Regions from separate parts of the Arthrobacter sp. NPDC097144 genome, predicted to be linked through region 1. Evidence: riboswitches for the same ligand, from Rfam matches in the RefSeq annotation. Region 1 holds a riboswitch; the other holds the start of a gene.

Region 1 (7,771 bases):
AGCCCTGCCGCGCGGCAGAACCGCGGAGATCAGGATCATGATGACCAGCCCCACGGAGAAGCTGACCAGCGCTGCGGCGAGTCCGTCGTTGAGTCTTTCCCCGAGCGCACCGTTGATGCGGGCTTGGACGGGAATGGCCATCCCCGCCGCAACTGCAGCGGGAAGACCGATAATCGGTGTGATTCGCAGGGCATTTGGCACGGACTTACCCTACGGCAGCGCCGGGGCCGGGCAGGAATCGGCGTAGTTGAATGTCGGGCAGAATGGACACATGAGTAATTTCGACCCCCAAGACCTCCCCATCCGCGACGAAATGATCCGCCTTGGCCAGCTGCTGAAGCTTGCCAGCCTGGCCGAAGACGGCATTCAGGCCAAACAGCTGATCGAAGACGGCCTCGTGAAGGTCAACGGCGAGATCGAAGAACGCCGCGGACGCCAGCTGCACCCCGGTGACGTGGTGACGGTCAACGGCGAAGCCATCCGGATCATCCGGGAAGACTAACCGGCTGCCGGGGCCCACCCGCCGGACGGGCCCCGCTGCTCAGTACCGCCCGCCGCTCAGGCCTTCAGCACCAGGTTTGTGAGGAACTCCTTCACATGGCCCAGCTCCTGCATGTTAATGCCGTGTCCCATGTTGGAGTACAGGATCTTGGTCAGCGCCGTGTGCTCATTCAGCCAGGCGTGGGTGAATTCGATGCGCGGCGCGTCAATCACCGGATCCGCCTGATCCCGGCCCCAAAAGAAGGGCACGCCGCCGGCGCGCAGCTCCTCGTCATGGAAGAACCCATTGCCCTCGGCAGGCACCACAAAGCCGGAGAGCCCGACGACGGCGGCAAAGTCCGCGGGCCGGTGCCGCAGGAGCGTGCTGGCCACGGCCATGCCCATTGAGAAGCCGAGCAGGGACACGCTGCTGTGGGCGTCCTTGACCCCGTCCAGCCAGCCTGCGACGTCGGACACGGATTCCACCACGCGCTCCACGGAGAAATCCGCGTCATTCATCAGCGGGAACCAGGTGTAGCCGGGGCCCAGCGCCTGGGGTGCACGGACGGAGGCGATGGTGAATTCGGAGGGCAGGTGGTCCGCCAGGCCCATCAGGTCTTCCTCATTGGCGAGGTAGCCGTGGAAGAGGACCAGCAGCGGAGTTCCGGCACGCTCGGCTTCCGGCTTGGACCAAAGGACAGTGGGGTTCCAGGGAGCAGTCTTAGGCATAATGTTCATTCTGGCACGACCGGATGTCCAACCTACGGTCGCGTAGCCGGGCCCCTCCTTGGCAGGATGGTTTGGTGACTTCTCCTTCCATCCCCGAAAACAGTTCCGTCCCCTCGTCTTCCGCTGCCGCCGCAGCGTCCACCTCCGCGGCGGCAGCATCGGGTTCCGCAGCTCCGTCATCTGCTGCCGCAGAGGAGCCCGGGCTCCATCCCTGGACCCGTTATGTGGCCATCGGAGACTCCTTTACAGAGGGAATCGGTGATCCCAGCCCGGAAAGCACCGGCGGACACCGCGGCTGGGCGGACCGCGTGGCAGAAGAACTCGCCCGCAGCCGGGAGGGCTTCTCCTACGCCAACCTGGCCATCCGGGGACGGCTTCTGGACCAGATCATCAATGAACAGCTGGAACCGGCCCTGGAACTGCACCCGGATCTGATCACCATCTGTGCCGGAGGCAATGACGTCATCCGTCCCGGCGGCGACCCGGACAAGCTCGCCGAAAAAATGGATGCAGCAATCGCCAAGCTGAGCTCGGGGGGCGCCACCGTGGTGCTTTTTACCGGGCCGGACCTCGGGACGACGCCGGTGATTGGCAGCGTCCGCGGGCGCGTGGCGATTTACAACGAGAACCTGCGGACCGTTGCTGCCCGGCACCACGCCGTCATCGCGGATACCTGGGCGCTGCGTGAATTGAGCAACCGGGAGATGTGGGCTCCGGACCGGCTGCACTTCTCTCCCCTGGGCCACCACACCATTGCCGCCATGGTGCTGGACACTCTTGGCGTGCCCCACACCTTGGAGCCGCTGGAGCCCAAGCCCATCCCGGCCAGGAACTGGCGGACAGCACGCACTGAGGACCTGACGTGGGCACGCGAATACTTCGTGCCGTGGGTGGTGCGCCGGGTGCGCCACCGGTCTTCCGGCGACGGCATTGCCGCCAAGCGTCCCGACGCCGGACCCATCTTCGGCGGACCGGGCATGCCGCCGGGTTCGGCGGACTAAGCGGACGCCGGCGGCACCGGCGGATAACGCCGGCGTCCCGCCTGCAGGCCGCCCCAAAACGCGAGGACCACGGCACCGGCCAGCACGAGCAGGGCACCTGCCTGCATGCTGCGGCTGATCAGGATTGAGGGACCCTCAGACCCTCCGTCCGGGGAAGTGACCCAGGCGTAGTTCACCGTTCCGGACCCGGGCCCCTGTGCCAGCAGTGCGATGCCGGCGGCCAGCAGCAGTGCGCCGCAGGCAGGCATCCAGAGCCTGCGCAAACGGAACCGGCCGGAGGACGAAGCGGAGTGCCGGGGGCTTTTATCGGGTGCCATGGCGCCACGCTAGCACCGCGGTGTCCTGCAGCCCGGCCTGCTGCCCGGCCGGCAATCCCGCCGGCATCCGAAACAGCCTGCCGGAACCCTCACCCGGGAGATCCGCGTTCGGCCAGCGCGATCAGGTTCGCCAGATGGTCGGCCCAGTCCTCCGTGTGCCCCCGGGCAATGTCCGCGCCGTCCGCCAGGCCGCCCAGTCCGCTTTCGATGACCACGACGTCGGTGTAGTCCGTTTCCGGGTCGGGCCCTGGTACGGCTGCCAGCTGGAAGCTCACCACGGTGTGCGCGTTCCAGTGGGGCATGGTCCAGCGGAAGGACAGCAGCCGGTCCCGTGCCACCGCCAGGACGGTGCCGCTGGCACCCTGCCCGCCGCCGTCGTCGGCCGTCCGTTCTGCCAGCGGCGACCCGGGGCTGGCGGTGAAATCCATGGCCGGCCACCACGCGGCCCGGTTGTTCACGAGCGCATGCCAGAGCCGCTCCGGGGAACACTGTGCCTGCGCCGCCACGCGAATGAAATCACCCATGCGAATGTTCTTCCATGTTCGTCCCGTCTTGGCAAGGGAGCCGGCCCCGGCGGACCGGCATCCGGGGCCAACCGGTGTGCGGACGAAAGCGGAAACTAGGGCGAGCCGAAGAACCGTTCCCGCAGCGGCGCCCCGATTTGCTCCACGTCGGTGAGGAAACCGTCGTGGCCGATCGGCGCCGAAATCATCTGGACCTCGGTTTCCCGCGGAAGTGCCGCTGCCAGGTCGAAGGACTGCCGGGGAAGGTATAGCCGGTCCGAATCAACCGCGGCAATGAAGAACTCGCTGTCCGTTCGGGCCAGTGCCTGGCGCAGCGTTCCGCGGCCGCGGGCAACGTCGTGGCTCATCAGCGCCTCGGTGAGCAGCAGGTAGCTGTTGGCATCGAACCGGCTCGAGAGTTTTTTGCCCTGATGATCCAGGTAACTCTCCACCGCGTAGCGTCCGCGGAAGGCCGGCAGGGAGGAACCCAGCGGGTCCTCCTGCGCCTGCGGTTCGTGTCCAAACCGGTGCTCCAACTCGGCCTCGGAGCGGTAGGTAATATGCGCAATCCGGCGGGCCAGGCCCAGTCCCGCCGTTGGGGGCCGGCCGTTGTAATAGTCCCCGCCGTTGAAGTCCGGATCCAGCCGGATTGCTTCCAGCTGGGCCCGGCCAAAGGCGATCTGTTCCGCGGAACTCGCGGCAGTGCAGGCGATCACTGCGCAGCGCCGCACCCGTTCCGGTTCGGTTACCGCCCATTCCAGGGCCCGGGCCCCGCCCAGCGATCCGCCGAGCACGGTGTGCCAGGAGCCGATCCCCAGCAAATCCGCCAGCCGGGCCTCCGCGCGGACCGAGTCCCTGATGGTGACAAACGGAAAGCGGGAACCCCAGGCCAGCCCCTGCGGGTCAGCGGACGAAGGGCCGGTGGAACCGTAGCAGCCGCCCAGCATGTTGACCGCGACGACAAAGAACCGGTCCGTGTCCACCGTTTTTCCCGGGCCGACCAGGGCATCCCACCAGCCGTCTTCACCGCTGTCGCCGCGGGCCACATGGGTGCTTCCGGTCAGGGCATGGGCCACCAGCACGGCGTTGGAGGCATCCGCGTTCAGGGTCCCCCAAGTCTCGTAGGCCAGGGAAACGGAGGGCAGATACCCGCCGGTTTCCAGGAACAGGTCCCCGATGCGGGCGTGCCGCAGCACTCCGTCCCGGGCAGGGGCGGAGTGCTGCGGCAGGACTGGCCCGGCCGGACCGGACACGGAGCCGGTTGCGGCCGTGTTCGCAGAAGGGCGCGCCACGCTAACCGTTACGCTCCCTTGGCGGCCCGGAACCCGGCGTCGAGGTCCGCAAGAATGTCGTCGATGTGCTCGATGCCCACGGACAGCCGGACCAGCCCGGGGCTGACGCCCGCTGCCAGCTGCGCCTCGGCACCGAGCTGGCTGTGGGTGGTCGACGCCGGATGGATGACCAGGGAGCGCACGTCGCCCACGTTCGCCACGTGCGAGTGCAGGTCAAGGGCGTCGACAAAACGCTTGCCGGCCTCGATGCCGCCGGCGATTTCGAAGGACACAATGGCACCGGTTCCCCGCGGCCCGTATTTGCGGCCGCGCTCATACCACGGGCTGGATTCGAGTCCCGCATAAGCGACGGAGACGACGTCGTCGTGCCCTTCCAGCCAGTTGGCCACCGCGACGGCGTTACTGACGTGCCGCTCCACGCGCAGGCTCAGGGTTTCCAGGCCCTGGGCAATCAGGAACGCGTTGAAGGGTGACACGGCGGAACCGAGGTCTCGCAGCAGCTGCACCCGGGCCTTGAGGATGTACGCCAGGTTGGCACCAAGGGCACCCTTGACGCCCAGGTCCCGGGCGTAGACAAGGCCGTTGTAGCTCTCATCGGGGGTGTTGAAGCCGGGGAACTTCTCCGGATCCGCGCCGAAGTCAAAGTTGCCCGAATCCACGATGACCCCGGCGATGGAAGTGCCGTGCCCGCCCAGGTACTTGGTGGCCGAGTGCACCACAATATCCGCGCCCCATTCGAAGGGACGGATGAGGTAGGGGGTGGAAAGGGTGCTGTCCACGATCAGGGGGATGCCGGCGTCGTGGGCGATGGCACTGACGCCCTCAAGGTCCAGCACGTCCTGGCGGGGATTGGAGACCACCTCGCCGAAGAAGGCCTTGGTGTTGGGCCGCACGGCTGCCCGCCACTGCTCCAGGTCGTCGGGATCCGACACGAAGGTGGTCTCGATGCCGAACTTCTTCAGCGTGTGCTTGAGCAGGTTGTAGGTGCCGCCGTAGAGGCTGGGGCTGGCCACAATGTGGTCCCCCGCTTCCGCAACGTTCAGGAGGGCGAAGGTTTCAGCGGCCTGGCCGGAGGCGAGCAGCAGCGCGCCGACGCCGCCCTCCAGCGAGGCGATCCGGTTCTCCACCGCTTCCTGGGTGGGGTTGCCGATCCGGGTGTAGATAGGCTCCAGCTCGGCCAGGGCAAACCGGTTGGCTGCCGCCTCGGCACTGGGGAAGACGAAGGATGAGGTTTGGTAGATGGGCAGGGCGCGGGCGCCGGTGGCGGCGTCGGGCTCCTGACCTGCATGGATCTGGCGGGTTTCGAAAGACCAGTTTCCTGACATTGTTTGCTCCCTAAAACCGGGGCCGCACCGAGACTTCCGGCCGGAAAAGGTAACCGGCAGCCACGTGGGACCCGCGCTTGCCCTGAATCCGTTGACGCAGGGCCAGGTCTTCACCCGGGGCACCCCACCGCGGTTGGAGGGTTGCCGGCCAGCAAGCCGGGGCTATCTGCTGGCACTCATGACCTATGCCTCCTATGAAAACGGATATGCGGCAAGCCCGCAAGGTCTGTGACGGCTCATGTCCTGCCGTGTCGGAGCCCTGGAAAGGGTGGCGCGCCGAGCAGCTGAAATGGTCAGTAAGCTGTCGATTTCCGCGGAAAGCAGGTGTTCCAAGTAAATTAGGGTCGCCTAAGTCGAGAGGTGAGTCACAACGTGCCAAGATGGGCCGCATGCGCTTGGACCATGTATCTTATGCCTGTGAATCCGACGGTCTTTTGGCCACGACTGAGAGGATTGCTGCCGCTCTGGGAGCAGACTTCGTCAAGGGCGGTGTCCATCCCCGTTTCGGAACCCGGAACATGATTCTGCCTCTGGCCAACCATCAGTATGTTGAAGTGGTGGAGGCCCTGAATCACCCGGCGTCGGACAAGGCACCCTTCGGCCAGGCCGTGCGCCAGCGCTCCGAGTGCGGCGGCGGCTGGATGGGCTGGTGTGTTGCCGTGGATGACCTCTCCCCCTTCGAAGAACGCCTGGGCCGCAATGCCGTTCCGGGCAACCGGAAATTTCCCGACGGCCAGGAACTGACCTGGCAGCAGATCGGTATCAACGGGCTGATCGCCGACCCGCAGGTGCCGTACATGCTGCGCTGGGATGACGGCACCGAAGCGCTGCACCCTTCCGCAGCGCTGCCCGGGATGCCCGGAGCCGTGAAGCTGGCGTCGCTGACCATTGCCGGCTCCGCTGACCGGGTCACTCAGTGGCTGGGCACGCCCGTCGAGGAACCGCTGGAAAACGTGGGCGTCACGTGGATTTCCCCCAAGGGAACCCCCGGCATCATGTCCGTCACCTTCAATACGGCCGCGGGGCTCGTCGAGATCTAGTTTCTCCGGCCGTTCCGGGGAATCCCGGACGCTATGGGAATTCCCGGACGGTCCGCGGCGTCCGGGAATTCCCAATACGGCTCGCTTTTCCCATGGTGCCCGGTTATTGAATTATCCACAGACGTGCCTGCGTCCCTCGCGGACACCATTGCCGCAATCCAGTCTTGAGGGATGGATCCCGAACTCCTTTACTCTGCCGACGCCGATACGTACGGCGAGGGAAGACGTTCCCTGGCTCTGCGGTGCCGGGCCGGTGAACTGACCCGTGTACGCGATGGCGTGTATATCCGAACCGAAGCTTGGCAGCAGTTGCCGGTTTGGGATCGAGAGCGCATCCGTATCCGAGCGGCGGCGGAAGGGGGACACATCAGGCGGGTTCTGGTTCAAGAGTCTGCAGCGGTCATCTGGGGACTGCCTGTGGTCCTCCGCTCACCCGGGGTTTTGCTGCTGGCGGCGGAGTCCTCGCGCGGACATCGTCGCGGGGATCTCCATTGGGTCGAGCGACGGCTGCTGGAGCCGCTAACAGTCCGGGAGGGCGTTGCAGTCACCTCCAGAGCCCAAACGGTCTTGGACATGGCTGCGTATCTGACCTTCGACCGGGCTCTGCCGGCATTGGACCATGTGCTGCGCCCAGGCCAAGCCCTGAATCTGCCGGCGTTGGACAAGGAAACGTTGCGGAACCTTGCCCGGAAACTTCCCACCGAGGCAAAGCGCCGGCGGGCTCTGTGCGTCATCGAGTGCGCCAATCCACTCTCCGAGTCGGCCGGCGAGTCATATTCGCGTGCGGTGCTTCTTCGCTACGGGTTTCCATCTCCGCAGCTGCAGCACCAGTTCATAACGCCGACAGGCCGTTTCCGGACAGATTTTTACTGGAAGGAACAGGACCTCGCAGGCGAGTTCGATGGTGCCGTGAAGTATGGGCGCGGCGAGAAGGCCCCGGCCCCCTCTTGGAAGACGCTTACGGCGGAGAAGGAGCGTGAAGACGCCATCCGAGCAACTGGAACCACGTTTGTCCGATGGTCCTGGGCCGACATCGCCCTGCCTCCCCATGATCCCCGCAGTCTGGTACAGCGGCTGGCCTACG
Region 2 (7,771 bases), on a different contig from region 1:
TGACCGACGACGGCCCGGCGGGACCGCGGTCATCGGCTGACTCCGCCAGGGTGCGCAGCGGTGATCCCGGGCCGAGCAGGTGCTGCTGGCCCACAACTTCATCGAGGGTGCGCGGACGCATCCGCACCGCCAGCGGGCTGCGCGGACGCTTGGGGGCGCCGTCGTCCTCGCCTGCACCGAAACCTGCGCCGTCGTCGTACTGGTTGTCCGTGCCCGTGGCACTGTCACTGTCGTCGCTGCTGAACAAATCACTCACGTCCCAAGGCTACTCGTGCCGTAGCGTGGGAGTTGGTCCGGCAGGTGCCGGCCGCTGCGACACGCTCGGTGGGCAGCATCACCAGGAGAATCGCGATATGCCCGCCACACGCCACACCTTCGTTTCTGCGCAGCGCCTGCCGGGCTGGTTGGACCGCCTGGCCGCCGGGAACGGTGAGCTGGACATCACACCCGAACACGGCGGACTGCACGTCCGCGCCGCCAACGGAACCGAAGCGGATCTGCGGGCGCCCTGGCCCGACGACGGACGCCCGGGACGCGGGACCAGCGACGTCGAACGCCTGGCCTCCCTGGCCGGCCAGTCCCGCACCCTCGGGATCGTGCTGCTGCGCCGCGGAGGGTACGCCGCCGGTGTGGCCCGAGAGGGGCTGCTGCTCGCGTCCAAGGCCGGCAACCGGTACGTGCAGTCCCGAACCGCGGCCGGCGGCGGGTCGCAGCAGCGTTTTGCCCGGCGCCGGGCCAACCAGGCGGACGCGCTGGTGGAGACCGCCGCCGAGCAGGCCGCGCGACTTTTCGCCGGCCATCCGCCGGAGTACCTCGTATTCGGCGGAGACCGGACGCTGACTGAACTGCTGGCCCGGCAGAAGGTTTTTGCTCCGTGGAGCAGTCTGCCGCGGCTGCAGCCCCTCGATGTCCAGGACCCCAAGCTGGCCGTGCTGGCTCAGGCGGCGAAGGATGCCTGCTCGGTTTCCATCCGGATTACGGTGCCCTGAGGGTTCCGTACTGCAGTTTCACCCGGGGAACAACCTGCGGACGCTGGCCTGTGCGGGTTCTTCAGCCGCGTGCCGGTACCTGGTTCCCGCCCACAGGCTCACTGCTTCGGGGTTCCCGGATGCCGCTGCTGCTGCACGGAGCGGCCCGGTGATCTGGTTCAGGAACGGATAGGCGTCCGGGGCATCCGGATGGGCGCGCATGAAGCCGTTGGTCAGCCCGCGGGCCGGACGGCCGGAGAAGGCACGGGTAACCGAGGTGCGCGGGTCCCTGCGTCCTAGGACGGCATCGCGGAGGGCAGTCCGGTGCACCGCCGAGGTGCCTGCCTCATTGGCCAGCAGCAGCAGGGTTCCCACCTGAACCGCCGAGGCTCCTGCGGCGAGGGCAGCGGCGGCATCGTGCCGGGTGGAAATTCCGCCGGCAGCCACCAGCGGCAGCGGGCAGGCTTGTCGAACCTCATCCAACAGGTCCGTCAGTGAGGCTTCTCCGGGTGTCTTCCCGCTGTCCAGGGTTCCGCGGTGTCCGCCGGCCTCCGGACCCTGCACACACAGCAGGTGCGCACCCGCTGCTGCAGCGGCTCTGGCCTCCTGTTCGTTGGTGACCGTGACCACGGTGCAGATGTCCTGTCCGGCAAGCTCCGCGAACACATCCGGCCCCGGCAGCCCGAAGGTGAAGGACACGGCGGGAACCCGTTCCCGCAGGACCAGCTCCAGTTTGGCCTGCCAGCAGTCGTCGTCCTGCGGATCGGGAAATCCCGGTTCGGGGATTACTGTTCCGGCCGGACCCTCCTGTGCCGCGGCGGCCAGGGCCTCGCGGTAGGCCAGCGAGGCCGCGAGCTTACCGGCCTGCTTCTCCTGCGACGTATCGGCATACGTGTTGGCATGATCGGGCACAAAGATATTCAGGCCGAAAGGCCGCCGGGTCAGTTCGCGGGTCCGGGTGATCTGACCGCGGACAGCGTCGGGACTCTTGTACCCTCCAGCAAGGAATCCGAGCCCTCCGGCGTTGCTGACCGCTGCGGCCAGCTCCGGCGTGGAGGGTCCACCGGCCATCGGCGCGCCAAGGACCGGAAGCGACAGCGAATTCAGGGTGAACATGGTTCCGGCCTAGAGCGTCACGGTGCCGTCGATGCAGGTGACCGTGGATCCGCCCACCCAGATTTTGCCGTCGCGCGTGAAGACCCGCACCCGCCCGGAGCGCTGGACGGCAGTTCCCTGCGTGACGACGTAGCGGTCCGGCGCCAGATTCGCTCCGATCAGCCACTGGGCCAGGCCGGCGTTGAGGCTTCCCGTCACCGGATCCTCGGCAACGCCCAGTCCCGGCACAAAGGCACGCACTTCAAAGTCCGTTTCAGCATCCGCCGGCTGCGCTCCGATCACGCCCACGCGCAGGTTGCCCATGACGGCAGGGTCCGGTGACAGACCCAGGACAGTCGCGGCGTCGGGCAGCAGGAGTCCGAGCCAGCCGGGTCCGTTGTCAATCCAGTTGGAAGCCAGCACCTGTCCCGGTTCCAGGTGCAGGGCCCGCCGCGCCTGGTCCAGGATTTCTTCCTCCAACGGACCCGAGCGCTGCAGCGGCGGGGCGGCAAACGCGGCGATGCCGGCATTGGCGTGCAGCGTCACCAGGCCGATGCCGCACTCCTGGACGACGACGTCGGGATAGCGGCGCTTGGCCCCGGTTTCCAGCCAGGCGTGGCAGGTTCCCAGGGTCGGATGTCCCGCGAACGGGAGTTCCCCGCCCGGGGTGAAGATCCGCACCCGGTAGTCGGCGCCGTCCACCGTGGGCGGCAGCACGAACGTTGTCTCGGACAGGTTGGTCCACCGCGCGAAGGACTCCATATCCGCGTCGGTGAGGCCCTCCGCTTCCAGCACCACCGCCAGGGGGTTGCCCAAATACGGTTCGCTGCCAAAAACGTCCACCTGTTTAAACCACCGCTGTCTCATGGTGAAAACTGTATCCCTTCGGTTGCGGGAGTTTTATGAAGCGGAGTTTTACGAACTGTGGCGGGGGTTTGCGCCTCGGTGCAGCCGGGCCTACCGTGGAACCAGAATCATGAGTCCCAGCCACAGGCCCTGGCCGGCTGGGCGGCAACCCTCTCGCCGTAGCGGGGTGCTCCAGGTGACGATTCGGCCGCCGGTTCTTCCAACCGGTCCGGCAAGTACCGCGTTTCGCTGCCGTGCTGGTCACGGCCGCCGGGCGCTTGAGGCAGAGGACCTTTTCCGCATGACGCTCACAACCGACCTTCAGCCGGCCGCCCTGCGCCGGGCCTTCTCCCGATTCCCCTCCGGCATTGCCGCTCTGTGTGCCGTGGTGGACGGCGAACCGCAGGGCATTGTTGCTTCCTCCTTCACCGTGGGCGTTTCCATGGATCCGCCGCTCGTGCTGTTTGCCGTGCAGAACACGTCCCGGACCTGGCCGCTTCTGCGGGGCGCAGCCAGGATCGGAGTCTCTGTCCTGGGTTCCGGGCACGAGGGCATCTGCCGGCAAATTGCGTCCAAGTCCGGTGATCGTTTTGCCGGCCTTAGCCTGCACACTGACGACTCCGGCTCCCTGTTCCTGGACCGGGCTGCCCTGTGGCTGGAATGCTCCGTGGAGAACGAAATTCCCGCCGGAGACCATGCCGTGGTGCTGCTGCGCGTCCACGGCCATGCCGCCCATGACGATGCCCGCGAGCCGCTGGTCTTCCACGGCTCAGCCTTTCGGCATCTGGGCGTCCCGTCCTTCGCCTGACTTCACGCGGCACCACCGTTTTGGGAAATTCCGGCCACTTTGGGAAATTCCGGCCGCTGCGGACCGTCCGGATTTTCCCAAACCGCACGAAATCGGACCTGATATTCCACGGGTTTATGACAGCGGCCGTCCGTTACCAATCCTTTACATTTGTAGCCGGGGCCACTATCGTTCTTCGGATTACTTCGGAAGGAAGTAGCGGAGATGGCCAGAAACAGAAATGCCAATGGAACATCACGGAATAAGGCAAGGCCCGGCAGCGCGTCGGATTTGCCGTTTATGCAGAAGGCCCTGCTTCCCGCAGCGGCGCTGGGCATGGTGCTGACAGGGTGCAGCGCCCAGGAGGAGCCCGAGGCCGTTTCCTCTCAACCGGCCACATCGGCGGCCACTGCCGAGGAGACCGCCACGGCGTCCCCCTCAGCCCGTTCTTCCAGCCGGAGCAGCATCGGCGTGGAAGTGCCCCCCGGAAGCACGGAGCCTCCTGTCCCCAATGACCCGGCCATGACGGCACTGTTCCGGGCGGACAATCCCATCAGTCTTGAGAGCTACTTCCAGCAAAACCCCAAGTGGCGTCCACTCAACGCCGACCTTGTACTCGAGGAACGCGGCACCGGGAGGAGTACCTTCGATCTGCCCCGGGTGGAACCGGGGACCAGCTTCAGCGTGTTCCTCACCTGCAACCAGCCCGGGGATTACAGCATCGAGGTCCTGGACGCTGGTTCTGGCCCGGTTACCGCTGCCAGCAGCAACAACTGCAATTGGCCGGTTCTGACGTCTTTCGAACACATCGTCACACCCGATCAAACCCCGGCATCCATCACAGTGGACGGCCCGGACGGAGATTACTGGCTTGTTGTCTACAATTTGCCGGTCCCCACTATGGCGCCCGAAACGTCCATGGGGCCCGCAACTACGGCACCCGCACCGGGCTAAAAAAGGCTGTCGGAATAAATTACCGAGAATTACCGGCGCGCAGAAACATGAAAGTGCCCGGCCGCATCAACGGCCGGGCACTTTCATCATTCTGGAATCCTGCGAAAGACCTAGTCCTTCTTGGCGTCGTCCTTCTTGGCCTCAGCCTTCTTCTCCGGCTTGAAGTCCACGCCGGCTTCCTTGCGCTGCTGGGCAGTGATCGGAGCCGGTGCCTGGGTCAGCGGGTCGTAGCCGCCGCCGGACTTCGGGAAGGCAATGACGTCGCGGATGGACTCGCTGCCGGACAGCAGGGCAACCACGCGGTCCCAGCCGAAGGCGATGCCGCCGTGGGGCGGTGCGCCGTACTTGAAGCCCTCAAGCAGGAACCCGAACTTCTCCTGTGCGTCCTCCTGCGAAAGGCCCATGACCTTGAAGACGCGTTCCTGTACGTCACGCTGGTGGATACGGATGGAGCCGCCGCCGATTTCGTTGCCGTTGCAGACAATGTCATAGGCGTAGGCCAGCGCCGACGCGGGATCCGTGTCGAAGGTGTCCATGAACTCGGGCTTCGGGGAGGTGAAGGCGTGGTGGACGGCCGTCCAGGCTCCTCCGCCCACTGCCACGTCACCGGCGGCGACGGCAGCGGAAGCCGGCTCGAACATGGGTGCGTCAACAACCCAGACGAAGGCCCAGTCGTTGGGGTCGATCAGGCCGGTGCGGTGGCCGATTTCCACGCGGGCTGCGCCGAGCAGGGCACGGGCTTCGGTTGTCTCGCCGGCACCGAAGAAGATGCAGTCTCCGGGCTTGGCGCCAACCTTTTCCGCGAGGTTTTCGCGCTCAAAGTCGGTGAGGTTCTTGGCAACGGGGCCGGTCAGCGTGCCGTCTTCCTGGATCAGCACGTAGGCCAGTCCCTTGGCGCCGCGCTGCTTGGCCCATTCCTGCCAGGCATCCAGCGTGCGGCGGGGCTGCGAGGCACCGCCGGGCATCACGACGGCGCCCACGTAGGGAGCCTGGAACACGCGGAAGGTCGTGTCCTTGAAGAATTCCGTCAGGTCCGTCAGCTCCAGGCCGAAGCGCAGGTCCGGCTTGTCGGATCCGTAGCGGGCCATGGCGTCCGCGTACGTCATGCGCGGGATCGGAGTGGTGATGTCGACGTCGATCAGCTTCCACAGCGCCTTCACCACGGACTCACCGAGAGCGATGATGTCATCTTCCTCGACAAAGCTGGCTTCAATGTCCAGCTGGGTGAATTCCGGCTGGCGGTCGGCGCGGAAGTCTTCATCGCGGTAGCAGCGGGCAATCTGGTAGTACTTCTCGAACCCGCCCACCTGAAGCAGCTGCTTGAAGAGCTGCGGGGACTGGGGCAGGGCATACCAGGACCCCGGTGCCAGGCGTGCCGGAACCACGAAGTCGCGGGCGCCTTCAGGGGTGGAGCGCGTCAGCGTGGGAGTCTCGATTTCCACGAAACCTTCGTCGTGCAGCAGGTTTCGGGCCACCCGGTTGGCTTCGGAGCGCAGGCGCATGTTGCGTGCGGGAGTGGGACGGCGCAGGTCCAGGTAACGGTGCTTCAGGCGGGCCTCTTCGCCAACTTCCACATGCTCGTCAATCTGGAACGGCAGCGGGTCGGACGTGTTCAGGACCACAACTTCGTCAGCAATGACTTCCACTTCGCCGGAGGCCAGTGAGGGGTTTTCATTTCCCTCGGGGCGCTTCTGCACGGTGCCGGTGATCTGCAGTACGTATTCGTTGCGCAGTCCGTGGAAGACGTCTTCTTCCCGAACCACTACCTGGGCGATCCCGGAAGCATCGCGGAGGTCGAGGAAGGCAACGCCGCCGTGGTCCCGGCGTCGGGCCACCCAGCCAGCGAGGGTGACGGTCTGTCCAATATGCTCGGCCCTCAGGGAACCAAGGGCATGAGTGCGCAGCACAGCAGTCCTTTCAAGATTGCTTGCGGAAAACACTGTTCCCGCTCATTGTGAATACAAGGTCTCTATAGAAGTTTACCGGTGTTCACTTCCTTTCCCAGCCAAGGACCCCAGCGCGCAGCCGTTGCGGCCGCACTGCCGGCCGGGCCCGACTGATCGGAGGGACGCGTGTCCGGAAGCTCCGACGTGAAACTTCCGCTGGGCGGCTTCGACGCCACCACGGTGGGCATCGGCTGCATGGTGGGCGGGGGGATCTTCGTGGTCCTGCCCCCGGTTGCGGCAGCCGCCGGTTTCGCGACGGCCGCATCCCTCGTCCTGGCCGCCCTGGTGGCGTACTGCTCGGCCGCATCAACTTTCCTGCTCGGCGCCGGTCTTCGCGCCAGCGGCCACTCGAATGCCGGGGGCACAACGCGCTCGGCAGCCCGAGTCATTTTTGGTACCCATGCGGGTTTCTTCACCGGCTGGACCATGGTGTGTGCCCTGGTGACCTCCGCCGCCGTCCTCTCCCTGGCTTTTGGCCTGTATGTGCTCCCCGGCCAGGCGCGTCCAGCGGCGGTTGGAGCTGCGGCGGCGGCAACCGCGCTGAATCTGTTCGGCCTGCAGCGCAGCACCTGGGTGATCCGTTTTGTGCTGGCCTTCGTGATTGGCGTACTGGGCTTTGGGGTGGTGGTGGCCTTCAACGAGGCCGGAGGTCCTCCCCCGCCGCCGGGCGTCCTGGAGGAGACCGAGTCCACCGCCGGTTTGCTGCAGGGAGCGGGTTTCGCGTTCTTTGCCTTTGCGGGGTACGCCCGCCTGGCATCGGGCGGCTTCCGGGTCCGCGCCCCGGACCGGAACCTTCCGCGTGCCATTCCGGCGTCCATCCTGGTGGCCCTCGGGCTGTATCTGTTGGTGAACCAGTCCCTGCTGGCCTGGTTCTCCGGGCCGGCGGGCCTGGCGGCGTCGCTGGCTCCGCTGCGTGAACCGGTGGCGAATGTGGGTCTGGGGATCGGCACCGGGGCCGTGGCCATCGCCGCCGGTGCGGCCAGCCTGTCCGGCGTGTGGCTGCTCACGGAAGGAAGCGCGCATACGGCGGCTGCCATGGCCGACGACGGCGACCTCCCCCGGGTTTTCGCCCGCACGGGCAAAACCCGGCGGGTGCCGTGGCCGGCTGCCGCCGCGGCGGGCGCCGTCGTCGTCGTGCTGGTGCTGACCGCCAGCCTGGGAACGCTCCTGGCCCT

Evidence for each region. A riboswitch is a leader RNA that binds a small molecule or an ion and turns the genes downstream of it on or off. The one in region 1 is predicted to bind S-adenosylmethionine.
Region 2: linked by a shared signal. The riboswitch ahead of ACIQXM_RS05195 (flavin reductase family protein) and the one ahead of ACIQXM_RS00775 (bifunctional o-acetylhomoserine/o-acetylserine sulfhydrylase) in region 1 are both predicted to bind S-adenosylmethionine.

What each region holds. Positions count from the first base shown of each region.
Region 1 covers NZ_JBIWDW010000001.1:161,985-169,755, forward strand. The annotation lists gene ACIQXM_RS00740 (DMT family transporter) at 1-201, opposite strand, end outside; gene ACIQXM_RS00745 (RNA-binding S4 domain-containing protein) at 272-502, shown strand; gene ACIQXM_RS00750 (alpha/beta hydrolase) at 559-1,209, opposite strand; gene ACIQXM_RS00755 (SGNH/GDSL hydrolase family protein) at 1,284-2,210, shown strand; gene ACIQXM_RS00760 (hypothetical protein) at 2,207-2,527, opposite strand; gene ACIQXM_RS00765 (SRPBCC domain-containing protein) at 2,617-3,051, opposite strand; gene ACIQXM_RS00770 (homoserine O-acetyltransferase) at 3,147-4,283, opposite strand; gene ACIQXM_RS00775 (bifunctional o-acetylhomoserine/o-acetylserine sulfhydrylase) at 4,331-5,647, opposite strand; SAM riboswitch class IV at 5,716-5,831, opposite strand; gene ACIQXM_RS00780 (VOC family protein) at 6,037-6,687, shown strand.
Region 2 covers NZ_JBIWDW010000002.1:320,603-328,373, reverse strand. The annotation lists gene ACIQXM_RS05215 (replication-associated recombination protein A) at 1-121, opposite strand, end outside; gene ACIQXM_RS05210 (acVLRF1 family peptidyl-tRNA hydrolase) at 354-989, shown strand; gene ACIQXM_RS05205 (nitronate monooxygenase) at 1,008-2,084, opposite strand; gene ACIQXM_RS05200 (PhzF family phenazine biosynthesis protein) at 2,094-2,930, opposite strand; SAM riboswitch class IV at 3,036-3,154, shown strand; gene ACIQXM_RS05195 (flavin reductase family protein) at 3,211-3,717, shown strand; gene ACIQXM_RS05190 (hypothetical protein) at 3,997-4,650, shown strand; gene aspS (aspartate--tRNA ligase) at 4,761-6,557, opposite strand; gene ACIQXM_RS05180 (APC family permease) at 6,723-7,771, shown strand, end outside.